Regions from separate parts of the Pseudomonas sp. DY-1 genome, predicted to be linked through region 1. Evidence: riboswitches for the same ligand, from Rfam matches in the RefSeq annotation. Region 1 holds a riboswitch; the other holds the start of a gene.
What was found. A riboswitch is a leader RNA that binds a small molecule or an ion and turns the genes downstream of it on or off. The one in region 1 is predicted to bind cobalamin.

Region 1 (7,079 bases):
GCGCACCACCGTGGGCTGGAAGGGCCTGGTCTATGACCCGCATCTGGACGGCAGTGGCGACATGGCCGAGGGCCTGGCGTTGAGTCGCCGGCTGATGCTGGATGTAGCCGAGCTGGGCCTGCCGATCGCGACTGAGCTGCTGCAGCCGCTGGTCGCTGGCTATCTGGACGACCTGCTGAGCTGGGCCGCCATTGGCGCGCGCACCAGTGAGTCGCAGATCCACCGCGAGATGGTCAGCGGCCTGGACCTGCCCGTGGGCTTCAAGAACGGAACCGATGGCAGCCTCGGCGTCGCCACCGACGCCATGCGCTCGGCCGCCCATGCTCACCAGCATTTCGGTATTGACGTCCAGGGCCGTCCGGCGCTGGTGCAGACCGCCGGCAACGCGGATACCCACCTGGTGCTGCGTGGCGGCAACCGTGGACCGAATCATGATGCGGCCAGTGTGCAAGCGGCGCGCGACGGGCTTGAGAAACTCGGTATCGCCCCGCGTATCCTGGTCGACTGCAGCCATGCCAACAGTGGCAAGGACCCACTGCGTCAGCCGGCGGTTCTGGAAGATGTGATCAGCCAACGCCTGGCCGGCCAGGACGCCCTGCGTGGGGTGATGATCGAGAGCCACCTGTTCGATGGCGCGCAGTCGCTGTCCTGCGATTTGCGCTATGGGGTTTCGATCACCGATGGCTGCCTGGGCTGGGCGGGGACGGAAGCGATCCTGCGAGAGGCGGCGGCGCGGTTGCGCGGGTGATGGCATTCGCTGTGGGAGCGAATTCATTCGCGATTGAATCCGCTCCCACAGGACCTCGGCCCTGCGCTAATCACTGCTCCTCGATATCCAGCAGCAGATTCTCGATTACCTCGCGGTACTCCCCAGGCTGTTCCCACAATCCTCGCTGCTGCGCTTCCACCAGGCGTTCGGCGATGTCGCGCAGGGCTTCAGGGTTGTGCTGGCGAATGAACTCGCGGGTCTCCTCGTCCAGCAGGTAGGCGTCGGCCAGCAGTTGGTACTGATGGTCGTCCACCAGTTCGCTGGTGGCGTCGAAGGCGAAGAGGTAATCCACGGTCGCCGCCAGTTCGAAGGCGCCCTTGTAGCCGTGGCGTTTCATGCCTGCGATCCACTTTGGATTGGCCGCGCGGGAGCGGACCACGCGCGCCAGTTCTTCCTTGAGCGAGCGGATGCGCGGCAGATCTGGCTGGCTGTGGTCGCCGTGGTAGCTGGCGACCTTGTCGCCACGCAGGGTTTCGGCGGCGGCAAGCATGCCGCCCTGGAACTGGTAGTAGTCGTTGGAGTCGAGGATGTCGTGCTCGCGGTTGTCCTGGTTCTGCAGCACGGCCTGCAACCCTTGCAGCCGCTGGGCGAAGCGTTCCCGCGCCGGAGTGCCGGCATCCTGGGCGCCGTAGGCGTAACCACCCCAATTGAGGTAGACCTCGGCCAGTTCGGCGCGGTCCTGCCACTGGCGTTCTTCTATGGCGCCCTGCACGCCGGCACCGTAGGCGCCGGGCTGGGCGCCGAATACACGCCAGCCGGCCTGCAGGCGTGCGCTCTCGGCGCTGATGCCTTCGGAAGCGAGGCGCTCGCTTTCCTGTTTGACTCGGGCGGCGAGGGGGTTCATCTCTTCGGGTTCGTCGAGTCCGGCCACCGCCTGCACGGCAGCGTCGAACAGGCGGATGAGGTTGGCGAAGGCATCACGGAAGAAGCCCGACACCCGCAGCGTCACATCCACCCGTGGGCGGTCGAGCAGGGACAGCGGCAGGATTTCGAAGTCTTCCACCCGCTGGCTGCCGGACTGCCATACCGGACGCACACCCATCAACGCCAGCGCCTGGGCGATGTCATCCCCCCCGGTGCGCATGGTCGCGGTTCCCCAGACGGAAATGCCAAGCTGGCGTAGGTGATCGCCGTGGTCCTGCAGGTGGCGTTCCAGCAGCAGGTTGGCGGACTGGAAGCCCAGGCGCCAGGCAGTGGGCGTGGGCAGATTGCGCACGTCCACCGTGAAGAAATTGCGTCCCGTGGGCAGCACGTCGAGGCGTCCGCGACTGGGCGCGCCACTTGGGCCGGGCGGGACAAAACGACCTGCCAGGGCGGAAAGCACACCGCCGATCTCGGCACTCCCGCAGGCATCCAGGGTGGGGGCGATCTCAGCGTGCAGGTTGTAGATAACCGCATCGCTGGTGGCGCCGATGGAGCCGAAGTCCGTGGTCTCGATCAACCGCAGCGCCAGCAGTTCCAAGCGTTCGCGCGTATCGCCATTGCTGCGCCAGGGCTCATCGCTGACGGCGTCCAGCACCGCTGGGCGCGGGCCTTCCCAGGGTTCCGCCCAGTTGAGGTCGAGCGGGTCGTGGCCCAGTTGCAGGTCGTTGGCGAGGGCGCGAAGCAGGCTGGCGTTGGTGCCCCTGCCGTCACCGCGCGGAATGCGCACCAGGGACAGCAGCGTGTCGTTGCGCAGGCGCCCGGTCGGGGATTCGCCGAAGACGTGGAGGCCGTCGCGAATCTGCGATTCCTTGAGGTCGCAGAGGTAGGCGTCCAGTTGCGGCAACCAGCTTTCCGGGTCGTCGTTGATGATCAGGTTCAGCTCGCGGTCCAGGGCGGTGGCCTTCACCAGTTCGAGAATCTCCCCACGCAGCTGCACGGCCCGGCGCGGGTCCAGCAGCGAGGCGTCGTAGTACTCGTCGGCCAGACGTTCCAGGTCGCGCAGGGGACCGTAGTTTTCGGCGCGGGTCAGGGGCGGCACCAGGTGATCGATGATCACCGCCTGGGCGCGGCGCTTGGCCTGGGCACCTTCGCCCGGATCGTTGACGATGAACGGGTAGATGTTCGGCAGCGGCCCCATCACCGCGTCAGGCCAGCACTCGGCGGACAGGCCGACTCCCTTGCCCGGCAGCCATTCCAGGTTTCCATGCTTGCCGACGTGGATCAGCGCATCGGCGGTGAATACTTCGCGCAACCAGAAGTAGAAGGCGAGATAACCGTGAGGCGGTACCAGGTCGGCGTCGTGGTAAATGGCCGCGGGGTCGAGTTGGTAACCGCGCGCCGGCTGGATACCGACGAAGGCGAGGCCGAAGCGCAGGCCGGCGATCATCATGCGGCCGCTGCGGAACATCGGGTCCTGCTGCGGCTCGCCCCAGCGTTCAATGACTGCGCGTTGATTGGCTTCGGGTAGCCGTGCGAAGCAGTCGAGGTAGTCGGAGAGGGCCAGGCTCTGGGCGCAGGGGCGCGCATCGAGGCTGTCCAGGTCGTTGCTGACGCCGCCGAGCAGGCTGTGGATAAGCGCAGTACCGCTCTCCGGCAGCCCAGCCAGCGGATAGCCTTCGGACTCCAGCGCACGAAGGATGTTAAGCGCGGCAGCGGGCGTATCCAGACCCACACCGTTGCCAATACGGCCATCGCGGGTGGGGTAGTTGGCGAGGATCAGCGCCACACGCTTGTCGGCATTGACCTTGCGCGAAAGCGCGCACCAGCGTCTTCCCAGCTCGGCTACGAAGTCCATGCGCTCGGTGTGCGGCAGGTAGCAGACCACGTCGCTCTGGCTGCGCTCGCTGCGCCAGGCCATGCCCTTGAAACTGATGGGCCGGGTGATGATGCGGCCGTCCAGCTCCGGCAGGGCGATGTGCATGGCCAGGTCGCGCGGGCCGAGGCCTTGCGGGTTTTCCCGCCAGAGGGGTTCGTTGTCCAGCGAGCAGATGGCCTGCAGCACCGGGATGTCTCGGCGGAAGGGACGCAGGCTGGGGGCGTCCGGGTTGGATTGGGCGAACCCCGTGGTGTTGATGATCAGCCCGGCAGCTGCGGCGTCCAGCCAGTTTTCCACAGCCTCCAGGCACTCGGTTTCCTTGAGGCTGGCGACAGCGATGGGAAGGGGATTCAGGCCACGGGCAGCCAGGCGCTCACAGAAGGCGTCGATGAAGGCGGTATTCGCGGCCTGCAAGTGGGTGCGATAGAAAAGCAGGGCGGCCACGGGCTGGTCTGGTTGCCATTCGGCCTGCCAATCCGCCAGTTGCGCCGGGCGAACGCGCGGGTGGTAGAGGGCGACGCGTGGAAGAACCTGTGGCTCGGTCCAGGGGTAGTCGCGCCCCAGCCAATTGTCGGCCAGGCAATTGAACAACTGCCGGGCGTTGTCCAGGCCGCCCTGGCGCAGGTACTGCCAGAGGCGTTCGGCATCTTTCGACGGGACCGTGCACAGGCTGGCCAGCTCCGGATCGGGACGGTCATCGCCGGGCACCAGTATCAGCTTGGCACCGCGTTCGGCCAGCGCCACGAGTTGCTCGATGCCGTAGCGCCAGTAACCCACGCCGCCATGCACCGAGATGAGGATGACCTTGGCGTGCTGCAGCACCTCGTCGACATAGAGGTCCACCGAGGCGTGGTTCTGCAGCTGCATGGGGTTGGCCAGGCGCAGGCTCGGGTAGTCGTCGGGCAATTCGCGGGTGGCTTCGGCCAAAAGCGCCAGGTGCGAGTCGCCGCTGCAGAGGATCACCAGTTCGGCGGGCGTCTGGGCCAGGTGGGCGATGCCATCGTCAGGGACGAAGCCGCCGGGTTGGGTGCGCAGGAGGTGCATTTACTCCCCTCTCTCTCTGGGAGAGGGGGCGGGGGTGAGGGCTGTCTCCGAGCGCTGGGGGCTTCCCTCACCCCAGCCCTCTCCCAGTGGGAGAGGGGGCAGGACGTGCTTCACGCGAGCGCCGTGCGTAGCTCGTTGGCGATCACCGCCTGATCCAGCTCCTGTCCGATCACCACCAGGCGCGTGCCACGGGTTTCGTCGGTCAGCCATTTGCGGTCGAAGTGCTTGTCGAAGCGTTTGCCAACGCCCTGGACCAGCAGGCGCATCGGTTTGCCGGGGATGGCGGCGAAGCCCTTGATACGCAGGACGGAATGGCGCTCCACCAGTTGGCCGAGGGCGGCGATCAGAGCCGTTTCCTCGACTTCCGGGAGGTCGACGTGGAAGGAGTCGAACTCGTCATGGTCGTGGTCTTCATGACCTTCGTGGTCGTGGTGGGTGGGGCGGCTGTCGATGTGCAACTCAGCCTCGGCGTTCAGCCCCAGCAGAACATCGAGGGGCAGCTTGCCGGAGTTGGCTTCGACGATCTTCACCGCCGGCGGCAGCTCCTCGGCCACTTCAGCACGCACGGCGGCCAAGGCCTCAGCGTCGAGCAGGTCGGCCTTGTTCAGCACCACCAGGTCGGCGCTGGCGAGCTGGTCTTCGAACAGCTCATGCAAGGGAGATTCGTGGTCGAGGTTGGGGTCCTGCTTGCGTTGTTCGTCTACCTGCTCGGGGTGCGCGGCGAAAGTGCCGGCGGCCACGGCCGGGCTGTCGACCACGGTGATTACTGCGTCGACGGTGCAGGCGTTGCGGATTTCCGGCCACTGGAAGGCCTGGACCAACGGCTTGGGCAGCGCCAGGCCGGAGGTTTCGATGAGGATCTGGTCGAGGTCGCCACGGCGTGCCACCAGTTCGCGCATCACCGGGAAGAACTCTTCCTGCACGGTGCAGCAGAGGCAGCCGTTGGCCAGTTCGAAGACGCGGCCTGCGGCCTCTTCCTCGGTGCAGCCGATGGAGCACTGCTTGAGGATTTCGCCGTCGATGCCCAGCTCGCCGAACTCATTGACGATCACCGCGATTCGGCGACCTTCCGCGTTGTCCAGCATGTGGCGCAGGAGGGTGGTCTTACCAGCGCCGAGGAAGCCGGTAACGATGGTGACGGGGAGCTTGGCCAGGGTTTTCATGCGCGCCTCTACGTGGTCGGTCGGCGGGCATGACGAACGCAGCGGGACTCGTCCCGCGCAACGGATTCGCCACCGGATCACCCCGCCCGGTTGTCTGAAATTTCGTCGAGGCAGGTCTCCTGGCTTACGACCCTGCGCCAGCGGGCTGTTGAAAGCTGCTGGGCGGCACCTTCGCCTTCCCGCTTGCGCAGTGGCGTTTCGAAGGGCCTTGGGACGTTCACAGTTGCGGGGGCAGCCGTGGCCTTGACCACGTTCCCTCTTAGCTCCGGCGCCTCGGCCGGAGAACCTCGAAAGGGCGAAGGCTACGCAGCGCCCGAGCAGCGGTCAATTGCGGCAGTTGACGCTTGGTCGGACTCGTGATGTCCTAGCACGGTTTTTTCAGGTGCCTTGCGTCGCCGTACGCGAGGTGAAACGGGAAGTCGGTGCGTCCATTTTCGGACTAGTCCGACGCTGCCCCCGCAACGGTAAGCGACCGTAGGGTTAAGTACGCCACTGTGCCGACAAGGCATGGGAAGGCATGCCCATCCTGCCCCTGGCAGGCGTCGTGAGCCCGGAGACCGGCCTGATCACGTTTTGGCAACCCGCGGTGGGCGGGCGCAAGCCGGAAACCTGGGTGCGCCTGCGCCCGCTTCCCTCGCGCGCGTTCCTCTGCCGGTATCGTTAGCAACGCAGAGGGAACCTCCATGTCCAGCCGTACCCTGTCTCATTCCGCCGCTTCCTCCTCGACCCTGACCCAACGTCTTGTACTGGCCATCGGCGCCAGTCTGGTCGGCCTGTCCCTGGTGTATTTCGCCGGCTTCTCGCATATCGAAGCTGTGCACAACGCCGCTCACGACACCCGCCACAGTGCCGCCTTCCCCTGCCATTGAGTGATTCACGGATGATCAAGCGCATTGCCCAGACGGCCGGTTTCGCCGGCCTGATCGCCGCCCTGGTGCTGACCCTGCTACAGAGCCTGTGGGTCACTCCGCTGATTCTCCAGGCGGAAACCTATGAAAACGCCGAACCCGCCACCCAGGTGGAGCAGGCGCACGACCATGAGCACGGCGGCGCGGCTGTCGCTCACACCCACGAGCACAGCGACGAGGCCTGGGCCCCGGAAGATGGCTGGCAACGGACCCTGTCGACCGGTGGCAGCAACCTGGTGGTGGCTGTGGGCTTCGCCCTGATCCTTGCCGGATTGTTCAGTCTGCGCGGGCCGAGTCGTGCCTGGCATGGCCTGCTCTGGGGGCTTGGCGGGTTCGCCACCTTTGCGCTCGCACCGTCCCTCGGCCTGCCGCCGGAATTGCCGGGTACCGCCGCTGCCGATCTGGCCCACCGTCAGGCCTGGTGGATTGGTACCGCTGCCTCCACTGCCGCTGGC
Region 2 (7,079 bases), 1.2 Mb from region 1:
GTCACCACCGCGACGATATCCTCGAGACCTTCTTCCTCAATATGTTCTATGGCGGCACCCTCAAGGCCATGCCGCCGAAGCTGCGTGCCGACGACGGCCGCAACGTGGTGATCCGTCCGCTGGCCTACTGCAATGAAGCCGATATCGAGGCCTACTCCATTCTCAAGGAGTTCCCGATCATCCCGTGCAACCTCTGCGGCTCCCAGGAGAATCTGCAGCGTCAGGTGGTCAAGGAAATGCTCCAGGAGTGGGAGCGTAAGTCGCCGGGGCGTACCGAGATCATGTTCCGTGCCCTGCAGAACGTAGTGCCTTCGCAGCTGGCTGACCGCAACCTGTTCGACTTCGCCAGCCTGCGCATCGACGAGACCGCGGCACCGCGTACGCTGGAAGTGATCAACATCTGATCGTGCCCTTGCAGGAGAAAGGTTGCTCGCGAAGGTTCGCCAGCAAGCAGGCTCCTACAGGGAATCGTTTCCGCATCGAAAGGACAACGCATGCGCGACTACCGCTGGCTCCACGAATACTGCCTGAACCGCTTCGGCTCGGCCGAAGCCCTGGAGGCACGCCTGCCGCAGCCGCTCGGTGACGCCGAATTGCGTGCGCTCAGCGATGACCGCTATCTGTCGCTGATTGCTCTTCGCGTCTTCCGTGCGGGCTTAAAGCACAGCCAGGTGGACGCCAAGTGGCCGGCCTTCGAGCTGGCCTTCTTTGGCTTCGATCCGCAAAAAGTGGTGCTGATGGGCGCCGAGCATCTGGAGCGTCTGATGCAGGACGCGCGACTGATCCGCCACCTCGGCAAGCTCAAGAGCGTGCCGCGCAATGCCCAGTTCGTGCTGGATGTGGCACGAGAGAAAGGCAGCTTCGGCGCCCTGATCGCCGACTGGCCGGTGACCGATATCGTTGGCCTGTGGAAGTACCTGGCCAAGCATGGCAACCAGTTGGGCGGGCTGTCGGCGCCGCGCTTCCTGCGTATGGTCGGCAAGGACACCTTCATTCCGACCGATGATATGGTCGCGGCCCTCAAGGCCCAGGACATCATCGATAAGGCGCCCACCAGCCAGAAAGACCTGGCCCAGGTCCAGGCAGCTTTCAACCAGTGGCATGCCGAAAGCGGTCGCCCGCTCTGCCAGCTTTCGTGGATGCTGGCCCACACCGTCAATCACTGAACCGTAACGGGCGCTCGGCGCCGGCCGGCAGAGGAGGGGAGCATGTCGGATATCCAGCACGTGGCATCAGCCATCAAGGCGGCCGAGCGAATCCTGGTGATCACCGGAGCCGGGCTGTCAGCTGATTCGGGGTTGCCCACTTATCGTGGATTGGGCGGGCTCTACAACGGCGTCACGGAGGAGGGGTTGCCTATAGAGGAAGCACTCTCCGGGCCGATGCTGCGGCGCAACCCGGCCCTCTGCTGGAAGTACCTCGCCCAGCTCGGCCGCGCCTGTCTGGGCGCCCGGCCGAACGCCGGTCATGAAGCGATTGCACAGTTGCAGCGGCTCAAGCCCGAATGCTGGGTATTGACCCAGAACATCGATGGCTACCACCGCCAGGCGGGCTCGCCGCCGGAGCGGCTGATCGAGATCCACGGCGAGCTGTCGCCGCTCTACTGCCAGTCCTGCGGGGCGGAAAGTTCTGACCTTGCCCGACATCTGGCAGGAGAAATGCCTCCCAAATGCCATGAATGTGGTGGTATTCTCCGCCCACCCGTGGTGCTGTTCGAAGAAATGCTCCCAGAGCAGGCCATCGACAGTCTCTACGCCGAGCTACGCAAGGGATTCGATGCGGTGATCTCGGTGGGAACCACGGCGAGCTTTCCTTACATCATCGAGCCCGTCATCCGCACCCGCCAAGCAGGCGGTTTCACCGTGGAAATCAATCCGGCGCTCACCGACCTGAGCCCCGTCGTCGATGTCCACCTCAGAGGAAAGGCCTTAGATGTTTTGCAAGGACTGCTGAGTCACATTTCGGGCGATTAAATTTGCAAATGGATTTGATAGAGGGCATAGTCGCGCCTTCATCAGAAATCATTCGACACGGTCGTGCCCATGCTGAAGCGCTTCGCACCCCTCGTGCCTCTTACCTTCGCTCTGTTTCTCGCCGCTTGCGCAGGCAATGTGCAGCAGCAACCGCAATCCCAGGCCCAGGCCCCCGTAGCCGACGGCGCACCCGATTCGCTGCTGGCGGATCGTGGGCCCACCGCCCTGGATCTTGCCAACCTCACCGACGACGAGCCCTACCAGATGCCGTCCCTGGCCGATGGCCTGCTTGAGCGCGGTTTCGAGCTGGTGGGTACTCCGTACCGCTTTGGCGGCCGTTCTATGAAGACCGGCTTCGATTGCAGCGGTTTCGTCGGTTACCTGTTCAAGGAAGAGGCTGGTATCCAGCTGCCGCGTTCCACTCGCGAAATGATCAACCTGGATGCTCCGGTGATCGCTCGTAGCGAGCTGAAGCCCGGCGACATCGTGTTCTTTAACAATCGTGGCCGTGGCCGCGTCAGTCACGCCGGCATTTATATCGGCGATGACCGCTTCATCCACTCCAGCAGCAGCCGCAGCGGTGGTGTCCGCGTCGACAGCCTCGACGACCGCTACTGGAAGGCCAGCTACATGGAAGCCAAGCGCGTCCTGGCCATGAATACCCCGACTCGCCACCCGCTGCATCGCTGATCCAGTCGGATTCGAGTCGAAACAGCCGAGGCGGCCCTTAGTGGCCGCCTCGGCTTTTTTCTGTCCGGGGTTTACCTGAATGCAAAAAAAATCGCTTTCCGAGTGTGGTCAGGGAACTTTTTCTGTTCGGGTGTGTAGCTTTCTCTTGCAATATCACTGTGAGATCAGCAAATTAGCGTGCATTCCTCAAGTCAGGACTGACTTGCCATGCTCGCACCGAACCGCCTCGCCATTCTTGCCCTGGCCTCGTTGCTCACCGCTTGTGCGAGCAAGGCGCCGCCGCCTTACTCTCCTCCTGTCATTGCCGCGCCCTCCCAGCAGTTCTCCCCTGCGGCTGAAGACGTGCTGTTCCGTGCCCTGGGCCTGGTGGGCACGCCCTATCGCTGGGGCGGCAACACCCCGGACAGCGGTTTCGACTGCAGTGGCCTGATCGGCTACGTCTACCGCGACGCCGCGGGCATCGCCCTGCCGCGCTCCACGCGCGAACTGATCTCCATGCGTACGCCCAGCATCAGCCTCAATGCATTGCAAAGCGGCGATCTGGTGTTCTTCGCCACCAATGGCGGCGGGCAGGTCAGCCATGCCGGCATCTACGTGGGTGAGGGGCGCTTCGTACACGCGCCGCGCACGGGCGGAACGGTGCGTCTGGACAGCCTGTCGAACAGCTATTGGCAACGCAGCTATCTCAGCGCCAAGCGCGTAATCTTCGATCCACGCCTGGCCCAATCCCACTGAGGTTGTCATGACCAACCGCACGCTGAACCTCGACGACGCCCTTTACGGCTACCTCCTCGATGTTTCGCTACGGGACACGCCGCTGTTGCAGCGGCTGCGCGCCGAAACCGCCGCCATGCCCATGGCGCGCTGGCAGATCGCGCCGGAGCAGGGCCAGTTCATGGCCTTGCTGGTCAAGCTCACCGGCGCTCGTCGCATTCTCGAAGTGGGCACTTTCACGGGTTACAGCGCCCTGTGCATGGCCGCGGAATTGCCCGTTGACGGCCGGATGATCTGTTGCGACCTGCCAGGTGACTACAACGCTATCGCTCGTCGCTATTGGCAGGAGGCGGGGCTGGCCGAACGCATCGAACTTCGCTTGGCGCCGGCACTGGATACCCTGGCGAGCCTGGAAGATGGCAGCCTCGACCTGATCTTCATCGACGCCGACAAGGCCAACTATCCGGCCTATCTGGACGAGGCCCTGCGCCTGGTGCGCCAGGGCGGGCTGATCCTCTTTGACAACGTACTCTGGAGTGGCCGCGTGCTGGAGTCCGAGCCGGACGACGTCGACACTCGTGCCATACAGGCCCTGAACCTGACCTTGAAGACGGATGAGCGTATCGACCTGTCGCTGCTGCCCGTGGGCGATGGCCTGACGCTCTGCCGCAAGCGCTGACGGGCATGCCCGAACCGATCCGCCTGCCGCCCCAGCCCGACGCCTGCGAGTTGTGTGGCCGGGCTGCCGCGCTCACCCGTCATCACCTGATCCCCAAGGCTCTGCACGACAAGCCCTACGTGCAAAAGCGCTACGCGAAGAACGAGCGCATCACCGCCACCCTCTGGGTGTGCAGGCCCTGCCACAACCAGATCCACAAGCTGTTCAGCGAGAAGGAGCTGGCCCTGAACTACAACAGCCGGGAGGCCCTGATGGGTGACGAGCGCCTGCGCACCTTCGTCGACTGGCTGGCCGCCAAACCCGCCGGCTTCAATCCGAGGCACTGAATGGCACGTGTCCGCTAGCATTTGACGCTACCCCGCGCACCCTCTAACCTTCGCCGCTGCCTCAGGTGCCCCTCGGCTATTGCTGAAGGGGTGAAACAGGGAAGCCGGTCCATTCCTTCGAAGAATCCGGCGCTGCCCCCGCAACGGTAGGCGAGTAGAACGCCGCAATCGGCCACTGTGCCCCAGGCATGGGAAGGCGCGGCACGGGAGTTTCGGCTCCACTCGCAAGCCCGGAGACCGGCCTGTCGCAAGCAGGGCATCGCGGAGTCGTCCGCATGCAGTTCCCTTTAGAGATGTCGCGCGGGTGGCACGACGGAGATCCATACCTTGATTCGCAAGCCTTTCATCAGGCCGGCGGCGCTTGCGCTGCTCGGCAGTTCCTCCATTTCTCCCTTGCTGGTTGCAGCGCCCCTGACGCTGGACGAGCAAGTGGTTACCGCGACCCGTAGCGAACGACCGGTGCGCGCCAGCCTGGCCGCCAGTACGGTGATCGACCGCGAAGAGATCGAGCGCAGCCAAGCGCGTTCGGTGCCTGAGCTGCTGCAAAAAGTCCCGGGCGTGACCCTCAGCAACAACGGTGGCCCTGGCAAGAACACCACATTGTTCATGCGCGGCACCGAATCCGACCACGTGCTGGTGATGATCGATGGTGTCAAGGTGGGCTCGGTCAGCGCCGGCCTCACCGCCTTCCAGGACCTGCCGGTTGAGCTGATTGAACGCATCGAAGTGGTTCGCGGCCCGCGCTCCAGCCTCTATGGCTCGGAAGCGATTGGCGGTGTCATCCAGATCTTCACCCGCAAGGGCGGCAAGGACGGGGCCAAGCCCTGGTTCTCCGCGGGCTATGGCACCCACGACAGCTATGAAGGCAGCGCCGGCGTTTCCGGTGGTGACGACAAGGGCTGGTACAACCTCGGCGTCAGCAGCCAGGACACCGACGGCATCAACTCGCGCCGGCAGGTCAGCGACTATTACGAGCCCGATGCCGACGGTTACCGCAATCTTTCCGGCAGCCTGCGTGCAGGCTATCGCTTCGAGAACGGCCTGGAACTCGATGGCACGCTGATGCGCGCCAAGGCCCACAACGACTACGACGATATCGACCAGTTCGGCTACTTCCACCCCCTGGGCGGGCACAACGCCAATGCAGACAACCGTCAGGAGCTGCTGGGCGGCCGCGCGCGTTTCAGTCCGGCGGAAATCTGGGATGTGACCCTGCAGGCCGGTCGCAGCGAAGACAAGACCACCAGCCGCACCGACGGTGTCTTCGATGCGCGCTTCGACTCCAAGCGCGACAGTGCCTCATGGCTCAACGACCTGACCCTGGCCGAAGGGCACGTACTGACCCTGGGCTACGACTGGCAGCGCGACCGGATCAGCAGTTCAACCGTATTCGACAAGGACTCGCGCCTGAACAAGGGCTGGTTTGCCCAGTACCTGGGAGAGCACGGACGCCAGGACTGGCAGCTCAGCCTGCGTCGTGATGACAACGAACAGTTTGGCACCCACGACACCGGCAATGCCGCCTGGGGCTATGCGATGACCGATGCGGTGCGCTTCAGCCTGAGCTATGGCACTGCCTTCAAGGCGCCCAGCTTCAACGAGCTTTACTACCCCGGATATGGCAATCCCGACCTGGACGCAGAAACTTCGGAAAGCTTCGAGGCCGGCCTTGCCGGGCAGCACGAGTGGGGCCACTGGTCGATCAATGCCTATCGCACTCATGTGGACGACCTGATCGCCTACGATTCCACCCTCGGTCTTTATGGTGGCCCTAACAACATCGGCAAGGCGCGCATCGACGGACTCGAACTGGTGCTGGGCAGTCAATGGCTGGGCTGGAGCTGGAACGCCAACGCCAGTTTCCTCGACACCGAGAACCGCAGCGCCGACACCAACGCCGGCAATGAACTGCCGCGTCGCGCCAGGGAAGTATTCAATCTCGATCTGGACCGGCGTATCGGTCAATTTGGCGTCGGGGCCACTGTGCATGCCGAGGGTCGCAGCTACAACGACCTGGCCAATCGCGAACGCGTCGCCGGCTATGCCACCGTCGACCTGCGCGGTGAGTACTGGCTGACCGAGGAGTGGCGCCTGCAGGCCAAGGTGACCAACCTGCTGGATGCCGACTACGAAACCGCGCTGGACTACAACCAGCCGGGGCAAGCTGTTTACTTCACCGTCCGCTATCAAGCCCTGTGACGAGGTACTCACGATGACCGAATCCGCAGACCGCGACGCCCGCCACAAGGCGCGCATGCAACGCAAGAAGGCCGTGGTCGACGAAAAGATCGCCCAGGCCCAGGACGAGTACGGCCTGCTGCTGGTGCACACCGGCAACGGCAAGGGCAAGAGCAGTTCGGCATTCGGCATGGTCGCCCGTGCCCTCGGCCACGGCCTCAAGGTGGGCGTGGTGCAATTCATCAAGGGCGGTATGTCCACCGGTGAAGAGAATTTCTTCCGTCGTTTCCCAGAAGAAGTCAGCTACCACGTGATGGGCGAGGGCTACACCTGGGATACCCAGGATCGCCAGCGTGATATCGAGAAGGCGCGCGCCGCCTGGACGGTCGCGCGCGGACTGATGGACGACCCGCAGATCGGCCTGGTGGTACTGGATGAGCTGAACATCGCCCTCAAGCATGGCTACCTGGAGCTGGACGACGTGTTGCGCGACATCGAGTCCCGCCCCGAACACCAGCA

Region 2: linked by a shared signal. The riboswitch ahead of btuB (TonB-dependent vitamin B12 receptor) and the one ahead of cobW (cobalamin biosynthesis protein CobW) in region 1 are both predicted to bind cobalamin.

Annotation. Positions count from the first base shown of each region.
Region 1 covers NZ_CP032616.1:3,514,884-3,521,962, reverse strand. The annotation lists gene D6Z43_RS16660 (3-deoxy-7-phosphoheptulonate synthase) at 1-748, shown strand, start outside; gene cobN (cobaltochelatase subunit CobN) at 819-4,553, opposite strand; gene cobW (cobalamin biosynthesis protein CobW) at 4,664-5,716, opposite strand; cobalamin riboswitch at 5,808-6,021, opposite strand; cobalamin riboswitch at 6,080-6,297, shown strand; gene D6Z43_RS16645 (CbtB-domain containing protein) at 6,400-6,585, shown strand; gene D6Z43_RS16640 (CbtA family protein) at 6,597-7,079, shown strand, end outside.
Region 2 covers NZ_CP032616.1:2,294,257-2,301,335, reverse strand. The annotation lists gene ttcA (tRNA 2-thiocytidine(32) synthetase TtcA) at 1-404, shown strand, start outside; gene D6Z43_RS10945 (DNA-3-methyladenine glycosylase I) at 495-1,166, shown strand; gene D6Z43_RS10940 (NAD-dependent deacylase) at 1,209-1,973, shown strand; gene D6Z43_RS10935 (C40 family peptidase) at 2,043-2,663, shown strand; gene D6Z43_RS10930 (C40 family peptidase) at 2,871-3,398, shown strand; gene D6Z43_RS10925 (O-methyltransferase) at 3,406-4,056, shown strand; gene D6Z43_RS10920 (hypothetical protein) at 4,062-4,382, shown strand; cobalamin riboswitch at 4,429-4,643, shown strand; gene btuB (TonB-dependent vitamin B12 receptor) at 4,710-6,581, shown strand; gene cobO (cob(I)yrinic acid a,c-diamide adenosyltransferase) at 6,595-7,079, shown strand, end outside.